4 regions of the Streptomyces sp. NPDC104202 genome follow, and region 1 is predicted to be linked to each of the others. Evidence: riboswitches for the same ligand, from Rfam matches in the RefSeq annotation. Region 1 holds a riboswitch; each other region holds the start of a gene.
What was found. Region 1 has a riboswitch for cobalamin ahead of ACZ60W_RS05980 (energy-coupling factor ABC transporter permease). Riboswitches for the same ligand answer to the same signal wherever they lie in the genome.

Region 1 (2,188 bases):
GCCCTGCTGTTCACGGTGCTCGCCGAGACCGCGGCGGCCGAGGGCCGGTCCGCCGGGGAGGCGTCGTGAGCCCGGCGGCGGGCGGGGCGGCTCCCGTGGGCATCGTGCTCGTGTCGCACAGCGCCGCGGTCGCCGCGGCCGTCGCCGGGCTGGCCGCGGGGCTCGCGGGCGGCGGGGACCTCGCGCCGCTCGCTCCGGCGGGCGGTCTGCCCGACGGGGGGCTGGGGACGAGCGCGGAGCTGATCTCGGCGGCGGCGAAGGCCGTGGACCGGGGCGCGGGGGTGGCGCTCCTGGTCGATCTGGGGAGCGCCGTGCTCACCGTGAAGGCCCTCCTCGCCGAGGGCGACGAACTCCCGGAGGGGGCGCGTCTGGTGGACGCCCCCTTCGTCGAGGGAGCGGTGGCGGCGCTGGTGACGGCGAGCGCCGGCGGGGACCTCGACGCGGTGGCGGCCGCGGCCTCGGAGGCGTACTCCTACCGGAAGGAGTAGACCTCGGAGGCGCGCTCCCGCCGCAGGGAGCCGACCTCGGAGGCGTACTCCTGCCCCGGGGAGTGCGCCGCGGCGGCGGGTGCGCGGAGTGACGGAGGGGCCGCACCGGGTGGCGACCGTGTTGTGATGTACCTGGTCAACGCACTAATGTCGCAGGGCCTTGGTGTACGGGAAACCGGTGGAGTACCGGTGCGGCCCTCGCCACTGTGATCGGGAGGTCCGGCTCCACCCCCTCGGGGAAGCCACTGGACCGCGACGGGAGACCGTCGCGGTGTGGGAAGGCGGAGTCGGACGGCATGACCGTCAGCCAGGAGACCGGCCAGGGTGCGTTGTCCATCCACGAGGTGCTGGAGAGGGTCTTCCGACCATGCATATAGCCGAGGGGTATCTTCCCCCTGCGCACGCCGCCGCCTGGGGCGTCGCGGCCGCCCCGTTCGTCGTCCACGGGGTGCGCGCCCTGACCCGCGAGGTCCGCGCGAACCCCGAGTCCACCCTGCTGCTCGGCGCCTCCGGCGCCTTCACGTTCGTCCTGTCGGCGCTCAAGCTGCCTTCGGTGACGGGCAGTTGTTCGCACCCGACCGGCACGGGCCTGGGCGCGATCCTGTTCCGGCCGCCGATCATGGCGGTCCTGGGGACGATCACCCTGCTCTTCCAGGCGCTGCTGCTGGCCCACGGCGGTCTGACCACGCTGGGGGCCAACGCCTTCTCGATGGCGATCGTCGGCCCCTGGGCCGGGTACGGCACCTACCTGCTGGTGCGCCGGTTCGGTGCGCCGCTGATGGTCGCCGTCTTCTTCGGCGCGTTCGTCGCCGACCTCTCGACGTACTGCGTGACCAGCGTCCAGCTGGCGCTGGCCTTCCCCGACCCGGGCAGCGGCTTCGCGGGTGCGCTGGCGAAGTTCGGCGGCATCTTCGCCGTGACGCAGATCCCGCTGGCGGTGAGCGAGGGCCTGCTGACCGTGCTCGTGATGCGGCTGCTGACCCAGTCGAGCAAGGGCGAGCTGACCCGTCTCGGCGTCCTCGCCCCGCGGTCGGCCGGGCGCCACGAGGAGGCGGCCGCGCGATGAGCGGGATCAGCCGGAACACCAGGATCAACGCCCTTCTCCTCCTCGCCGTCGCGGCGCTCGCGGTGCTGCCGCTCGTGCTGGGCCTCGGCGACCACAAGGAGGAGCCCTTCACCGGGGCCGACGCCGAGGCGGAGACCGCGATCACCGAGCTCCACCCGGACTACGAACCCTGGTTCAGCCCCCTGTACGAGCCCCCGTCCGGGGAGATCGAGTCGGCCCTGTTCGCCCTCCAGGCCGCACTCGGCGCCGGCGTCCTGGCGTACTACTTCGGCCTGCGGCGCGGCCGTCGCCAGGGTGCGGCGCGGGCCGCGTCGGCCGACGGCGAGGAGCGGGCCGGCGGGAAGGGCGCGGCGGACGACGCGGGCCGGGAGGGCGCCGCGGGCGCCGACGCTCCCGTCCCCGGCCGGGACGCGTAGCCGGCGATGCTGCCCATCGACGCGGCGGCGCACGCCGGCCGCTGGCGTGCGCGCCATCCCGCCGAGAAGGCGCTGCTCGGCTTCGGTCTGACCCTGTGCGCGGTCTGTCTGCCGCCGTGGCCGGGCGCGGTGCTCGTGGCGGCGGCCACGCTCGGGGTGCTGCTCGGTCCGGCCGGTGTGGCGGGCCGTCAGCTGTGGCGGGCGTTCCGCGTGCCGCT
Region 2 (2,188 bases), on a different contig from region 1:
CTGTTCTCCACCGTGGTGCGCGCCGTCAGCCGGGAACTGGAAGCGGCGGGCAAGCAGGTCGTCCTCATGCTCGCGGAGTCCGACCGCAGCCGCGCCAGGGTGGAGGAGTACGTGGCCGGCCGGCACGTGGACGGCGTCATGCTCGTCGCCCTGCACGGGACGGACCCGCTGCCGGCGGCCCTGGCCAGGACCGGCCTGCCGATCGCCTCGTTCAACCGCACGTCGGCGCCCCAGGTGCCCTACGCCGGCCTCGACAACGTCGGGGGCGCCTCGCTCGCGGTCCGCCATCTGCTGGAGCGCGGCCGCCGCAGGATCGCCGCCGTCACCGGACCCCTGGACCTGTTCGAGGCACGCGAACGCCTCGAAGGCTACCGCGAGGCCCTCCGGGACACCGGCCGCCGGTCGATCGTCGCGCTCGGCGACTTCACCCGGGCGTCGGGAGCCCAGGCGATGCGGCAGCTCCTGGACGACGACCCCGCGCTGGACGCCGTGTTCGCGAGCAACGACCTCATGGCCATCGGGGCGCTGCGGACCCTGCACCAGGCGGGGCGCCGCGTTCCCGAGGACGTGGCCGTCGTCGGCTTCGACGACATCGAGGCGGCCTCGTACACCACCCCGGCGCTCACCTCCGTCCGCAGCCCGATGGCCGACCAGGCCATCGCCACGGTCCACCTCCTTCTCGGACTCATCGAGGGCGGCCCCCGCGAGCCGGTCGTCATCCCGAACGAGCTGGTGGTCCGCGAGTCGACCTGACAGCAGGTCCGGTCCGGCGCCGCCGAGCGGAGGCCGGGCCGGGGCGACGTAGGGTGGGACGCGCAGCTGGTTCGCCCCGTCCGCCAGGCGGGATGCGTCGCAAGAGGGAACCCGGTGGGAATCCGGGACTGCCCCGCAGCGGTGAGCGGGAACGACCGCCGTCACACAGCACTGGGTCCGACGTACCGGACCTGGGAAGCGACGGCCAGTAGGAGCCCTCCACGAGGAGGACGTGCCCGCGAGTCCGAAGACCTGCCCGCTGCCCGCCCGCCGACACCCCTGGCGTGCGGACCAGCCCTGCCGCGACTCGCGAAGGAGAGTTGACGTGGCCGATCCCACCGTCACCAGCCCTGCCCGCCCGCTCAAGACGCCGGACGACTCCCGGGTCGTCCTCGCCCACATCATGAGCGAGCACGACACCAACCTGTACGGCACGATCCACGGGGGCGTGATGATGAAGCTCATCGACGACGCCGCCGCGGCGGCCGCCGGACGCCACGCCGACGGTCCGGCCGTGACCGTCTCCGTCGACCGCATGACGTTCCTCGCCCCGGTCCGGGCGGGCGACCTGCTCAGCGTCGACGCCGGCCTCGAACGCGCCGGCCGGACCTCCATGACCGTCGGCGTACGGGTCACCGCCGAGCGCTGGAACCACTCCGGCCCCGCGACCGAGGTCGCCACCGCGTTCCTCACCTTCGTCGCCGTCGACGCCGACGGCGATCCGCGGCCCGTGCCCGCCCTCGCGGCGTCCCTGCCCGGCTCCTCCTGAGGAACGGGCGACCGGTCCCGGCCGGGTCCCGCGACGGCGTCCGACACCGGCGACCGGCTGGGGGCCGTGATCACACCAGCCCGTCCGCCCCTGGGTGGACACCCTCGGTATCGGGTGTCCGTCTCCGTCTCCGTCTGCACGAACAGCTCCACCGGCCGGGTGTCGATCGTCCACGAGGGCGCGAGCGGTGAGGACGGGGCGTCCGTGAGCTCAGCGTACGTGCCGGACCGCGTGCCTCAGGAGGGCCTGCCGTCCGGACCCCGCGTCACCGCCGTGCTCAGCAGCCGGACGTCGTACTCGGTCCAGCAGTCGGAGATCTCGACGCCGACCTCGCTCCCGCACCGGCCGCACACCAGGTTCGGCCCGTCGAGCCCGTCCCGACGGCAGCATCCGTACAGCCGGGAGGTGTCCGTGTGCGGCCGCAGCAGCACGCCGTCCAGCGGATTGATCACCCAGGTGGGAGCGGAACCGGCCGGGGCGTACGGCTCCGGGTCGGCGGAGAACGCGCCGACGGGGACGGTCGACGGGCCGTAGGTGTAGTGCTCCCTACCCTTCACCCGCGGCAGCGGCCTCCAGGCCCGCTCCACCAGCGGCCGCGACAAGGGAGCCGCGCACGACCGGCATACGAACACGACCTGCACCACCGACACCTCACCCGTTCGCAAC
Region 3 (2,188 bases), on a different contig from region 1:
GCAGCACCGGGTTCATCAGCGCGGTCGGCTCCACGCGGGCGGCCTGGGCCTGCATGGCCTGGGCCCGCCCGATCTCGGCGCCCTCGCGGGTGACGAAGGAGTTGAGGGACATGTTCTGTCCCTTGAACGGCGCCACCTTCAGGCCCCGGCGGACCAGCCAGCGGCAGATTCCGGCCGTCACCACGCTCTTGCCGGCGTCGGACGTGGTCCCGGCGACGAGCAGTCCGCCACCCCTCATGCGTTCCTCCGCTTCAGCGCGCTCACGATCAGCCGGCCGCCCACGCAGGCGGCCAGGGTCAGTCCGGTGACCCGGCGGGACAGCCGGACCGCCCGCTCGATGTCGGCGACCTCGACCGGCCGCCCCTCCCCGTTGAGCACGGGCCGGTGCTCGACCCGCCCCCCGTAGGCGAGGGTTCCGCCGAGCCGTACGCCGAGGGCGCCCGCGAAGGCGGACTCGACCGGGCCCGCGTTGGGGCTGGGGTGCCGTGCCGCGTCCGCGCGCCAGGCCCGTGCGGCCCCGCGCGGATCGCCGCCCGCGACGGTGGCGAGGGCGGCGGTCAGCCGCGCGCCGGGCCAGCCGGCCACGTCGTCGAGCCGCGCCGAGGCCCAGCCGAACCGGCGGTGGCGGGGGGACTTGTGGCCGACCATCGCGTCGAGGGTGTTGACGGCCCGGAAGCCCACCAGCCCCGGCACGCCCGCGACGGCGCCCCAGAAGAGGGCGCCGACCACGGCGTCGGAGGTGTTCTCGGCGACGGACTCCACGACCGCGCGGGCCATCGCGGGCCCGTCCAGGGCCTGTGGGTCGCGGCCGCAGAGGTGGGGCAGCCGCTCCCGGGCCACCTCCAGGTCCCCGGCCTCCAGCGCCCCGCCGATCGCGCGGGCCTCGCGGCCCAGGGTCGTCCCGCCGACCACGGCCCACACGGCGGCGGCGGTCAGGGCGACGGAGGCGGCCCGGCTGTCCCGGACCGCGCGGGCGGCCAGGGCTCCGGCCGCGGCGGTGGCGCCGGCGCAGACGGCGGTGTGCAGCGCGCCCCAGCCCCGGTGGTCGTGGTGGAGGCGCTCCTCGACGGCGGCGGCCGCCCGTCCGAAGGCGGCGACGGGATGCCCGCGACGGGGGTCGCCGACCAGCCGGTCGACGGCGAGGCCGAGGGTCGCTCCGTACGCGAAGACACGGGTGGCTCTGGAAACGCTGCGGCTGCGGCCGGGCATGGCGCAATGTCCTCACTCAGGGTCCGCGCCCTGGATCGACGTGACCGGCGGCGAGAGTTCCTGACTCCCGGACCCTGGGGATCCGGTCACAGTGGCGGGACCGCGCCGGATTCGCACCGGACTTCCTCTGCTGCCGCCGTAATGGCCTCGGCAGTCCACCACGGCCCGAGAACAGCCGTCAACTCACCCTTGACCTGCGTCGCGTCACTGTGCGGAGCACCACAAACACGACGGCCGGGCGGCCCGCACCCGAAGGTGCGGACCGCCCGGCCGAGGTACCGGGGACCGTCAGACGACGATCAGGTAGATGCCGTACGCCACGGCCGCCAGGCACAGGGCGAAGCAGGCATAGGCGCCGGTGCGGGCCAGGGCGGCGGAACCGCCCTGGGCGGCGGCCTGCTCCTGCTTGGAGAGGCCGATGACGCCGAGGGTGAAGAGGCCCACCAGGGCGACGGTCGCCACGAGGCTGACTCCGAAGACGGAGCCGAGGGCTGCCCAGTCGATCTTCATGTCGTTGGTTCCTTACACCGCGGCCGCGGGGGCGGGGGGAGCGGCCGGGTCCGTGGGAGCCGGCGCGGGGATGGTGGTCTTGAGGTCCTCGTCCGCGACGGCGGCGACGGAACCGGCCGGCGGCGGGGTGACGGCGGCGATCGCCGTGGTCACCACGCCCGCGGGCTCGGGGGCGTCGAGGTCGTCGGCGGTGACGTTGTGCTGGTCGACCGGCTTGCGGCGGGAGAGCGCCCAGATGACGGCCGAGCCGGCCACCAGCAGGACCGCGACGGCGGCGATGCCCCAGGTGCCCTGCTTGGTAAGGAACTCGGCGCCGGCGCCCACCAGGCCCGCGGCGGGCAGGGTCAGGCCCCAGGCGACGAACATCCGGGTCGCGGTCGACCAGCGGACGACGCCGCCCTTGCGGCCGAGGCCGGCGCCCATCACGGCACCCGAGCAGGACTGGGTGGTCGAGAGGGAGAAGCCGAGG
Region 4 (2,188 bases), on a different contig from region 1:
GGCGGAGCAGGGCGACGGCGGAGGCGGGGGTGTCGAGGCCGACCGCGTTGCCGATGCGGGAGTGCTTGGTGGGGTACGCGGAGAGGACGAGCGCCAGCTTCTTCTCGGCGTTGGGGATGTGGCGCAGCCGGGCGTGCCGGACGGCGATCCCCGCGACGCGGGCCGCGCGTTCGGCGTCGGCGACGTACGCGGGCAGGCCGTCCTCGTCGATCTCCTTGAAGGAGAACGGGACGGTGATGAGCCGGCCGTCGAACTCGGGCACCGCGACCTGGCTGGCGGCGTCCAGCGGGGAGAGGCCCTCGTCGTTCTCCTCCCACGCGGACCGCGAGCCGGTCAGGCAGAGCGCCTGGAGGATCGGCACGTCGAGCGCGGCGAGCGCGCCCGCGTCCCAGGCCTCCTCGTCGCCGCCGGCCTGGGCTTCGGCGGGCTTGGTGCCGCCGGCGGCGAGGACGGTGGTGACGATGGCGTCGGCGGTGCGCAGGGTGTCGACGAGTGCGGCCTCGGGGGCGCGCAGGGAGGCGACGTAGAGCGGCAGGGCGCGGGCGCCGGCGTCCTCGATCGCCTCGCAGAGGGCGCCGACGAAGGCGGTGTTGCCGCTCATGTGGTGGGCGCGGTAGTAGAGCACGGCGACGGTCGGGCCGTCGGTGCGGCGCGGGGTGCGGTCCAGCGCGCCCCAGGTGGGGGCGGCGGCCGGGGCCTCGAAGCCGTGGCCGGTGAGGAGGACCGTGTCGGAGAGGAAGCGGGCCAGCTGCTCCAGGTTGGCGGGGCCGCCGTGCGCCAGGTAGGCGTGCGCCTCGGTGGCGACGCCGACGGGGACGGTGGACGCCTCCATCAGCTGGGCGTCGGGGGCCTGTTCGCCGCTGAGGACGACGAGCGGCTTTCCGGTGGCCCGGATCGCGTCGAGCCCCTCCTGCCAGGAGCGGAGGCCGCCGAGGAGGCGGACGACGACGAGTTCGGCCTCGTCGAGGAGGCCGGCCAGGTCGGCGAGGGGAAGGCGGGAGGGGTTGGCGAAGCGGTACTCGACCGGGCCGCCGGCGGATCCGGCGTTCGCCGCGCGGGCGCTGAGCAGGTCGGTGTCGGAGTGCGACAGCAGCAGAAGCATGGCGTGCGCAGGCCTTCCTCGGGGTTGTCCGCGCCCCGGGTGGTCGTGTGGATGGCGGGAGTTCCTGACTCACCCGTCCCGGGTGGTGCCGAGGCACGACCGGTACGGGCTCACAGTGGCGGGACCGCGCCGGATTCTCACCGGGCTTCCTCCCCGGGGTCCTGGGACCCCATGCCGTCTGCATAGTAGATCGTGCCGTCGGGGGGCCGAAGGGTCGGCAGGATCACACCCGGTGGTCGGCCGGTTTCCCGTGGGTATGCTCGCCGCCATGCCGCCCACCCCACCCCCGCCGCCCGAACCGGGCGAACCTCGCATACGGGACCGTGGCGACGCCTGCCCCGGGGCGCTGCGCCTGCACGCGGCCGACGACGGCCGGCTGGCCCGACTCCGGCTCCCCGCAGGCCGCCTGACGTCACGTCAGGCACATGTGCTGGCCGACGCGGCGGAGACCCTCGGCGACGGGCGGATCAGCGTCACCTCGCGCGGCAACGCGGAGCTGCGCGGCCTTCCGGAGGGGTGCGGGGCCCGGCTCGCGGAGCTGCTCGCCGCGGCCGACCTGCTGCCCTCCCCGACCCACGAACGCGTCCGCAACGTCATCGCCTCGCCCACCGCCGGACTCGGCGGACTCGGCCGCGCCGACGTGCAGTTGTGGGCCCGCGGGCTGGACGCCGGCCTCTGCGCCGAGCCCCGGGCCGCGTCCCTTTCGGGACGGTTCCTGTTCGTCCTCGACGACGGCCGCGGCGAGGTGGCCGGACTCGGCGGCGATGTGAGCTTGGTCGCAGAGCCCGCCGGGACCGCCCTGCTGCGGCTCGGCCCCGCGGCCTTCCGGATCGACGCCGCCGACGCCGTCCGCGCCGCCCTCGCCGCCGCCCTCGCCTTCCTCGACGCCGCCGAGGCGGCCGGCACCGGGGCCTGGCGGCCGCGGGAACTGCCCGACACCCACGTACCGCGGTGGGCCGGGGCCCTGGCCCGCGCCGGGGTCGGGGCGGAGCCCGTCCCCGTACCGCCGCCGCTCACCGTCTCCCCGCCGCCCGCCCCCGGGGCGCTCCCCGGCGGCCTGCACGTCCTCGCGCCGCTCGGCCGGCT

Region 2: linked by a shared signal. The riboswitch ahead of ACZ60W_RS00845 (acyl-CoA thioesterase) and the one ahead of ACZ60W_RS05980 (energy-coupling factor ABC transporter permease) in region 1 are both predicted to bind cobalamin.
Region 3: linked by a shared signal. The riboswitch ahead of ACZ60W_RS17065 (cobalamin biosynthesis protein) and the one ahead of ACZ60W_RS05980 (energy-coupling factor ABC transporter permease) in region 1 are both predicted to bind cobalamin.
Region 4: linked by a shared signal. The riboswitch ahead of cobN (cobaltochelatase subunit CobN) and the one ahead of ACZ60W_RS05980 (energy-coupling factor ABC transporter permease) in region 1 are both predicted to bind cobalamin.

What each region holds. Positions count from the first base shown of each region.
Region 1 covers NZ_JBVJMN010000006.1:8,671-10,858, reverse strand. Annotated here, with positions in the region: gene dhaL (dihydroxyacetone kinase subunit DhaL) at 1-69, shown strand, start outside; gene ACZ60W_RS05985 (PTS-dependent dihydroxyacetone kinase phosphotransferase subunit DhaM) at 66-488, shown strand; cobalamin riboswitch at 606-826, shown strand; gene ACZ60W_RS05980 (energy-coupling factor ABC transporter permease) at 856-1,554, shown strand; gene ACZ60W_RS05975 (energy-coupling factor ABC transporter substrate-binding protein) at 1,560-1,970, shown strand; gene cbiQ (cobalt ECF transporter T component CbiQ) at 1,977-2,188, shown strand, end outside.
Region 2 covers NZ_JBVJMN010000001.1:184,178-186,365, forward strand. Annotated here, with positions in the region: gene ACZ60W_RS00840 (LacI family DNA-binding transcriptional regulator) at 1-753, shown strand, start outside; cobalamin riboswitch at 804-1,027, shown strand; partial or broken gene ACZ60W_RS00845 (acyl-CoA thioesterase) at 1,157-1,489, shown strand; gene ACZ60W_RS00850 (hypothetical protein) at 1,759-2,079, opposite strand.
Region 3 covers NZ_JBVJMN010000023.1:31,585-33,772, forward strand. Annotated here, with positions in the region: gene ACZ60W_RS17060 (cobyric acid synthase) at 1-238, opposite strand, end outside; gene ACZ60W_RS17065 (cobalamin biosynthesis protein) at 235-1,209, opposite strand; cobalamin riboswitch at 1,245-1,384, opposite strand; gene ACZ60W_RS17070 (hypothetical protein) at 1,498-1,719, opposite strand; gene ACZ60W_RS17075 (inorganic phosphate transporter) at 1,732-2,188, opposite strand, start outside.
Region 4 covers NZ_JBVJMN010000005.1:67,424-69,611, forward strand. Annotated here, with positions in the region: gene cobN (cobaltochelatase subunit CobN) at 1-1,102, opposite strand, end outside; cobalamin riboswitch at 1,142-1,293, opposite strand; gene ACZ60W_RS05190 (cobalamin biosynthesis protein CobG) at 1,359-2,188, shown strand, end outside.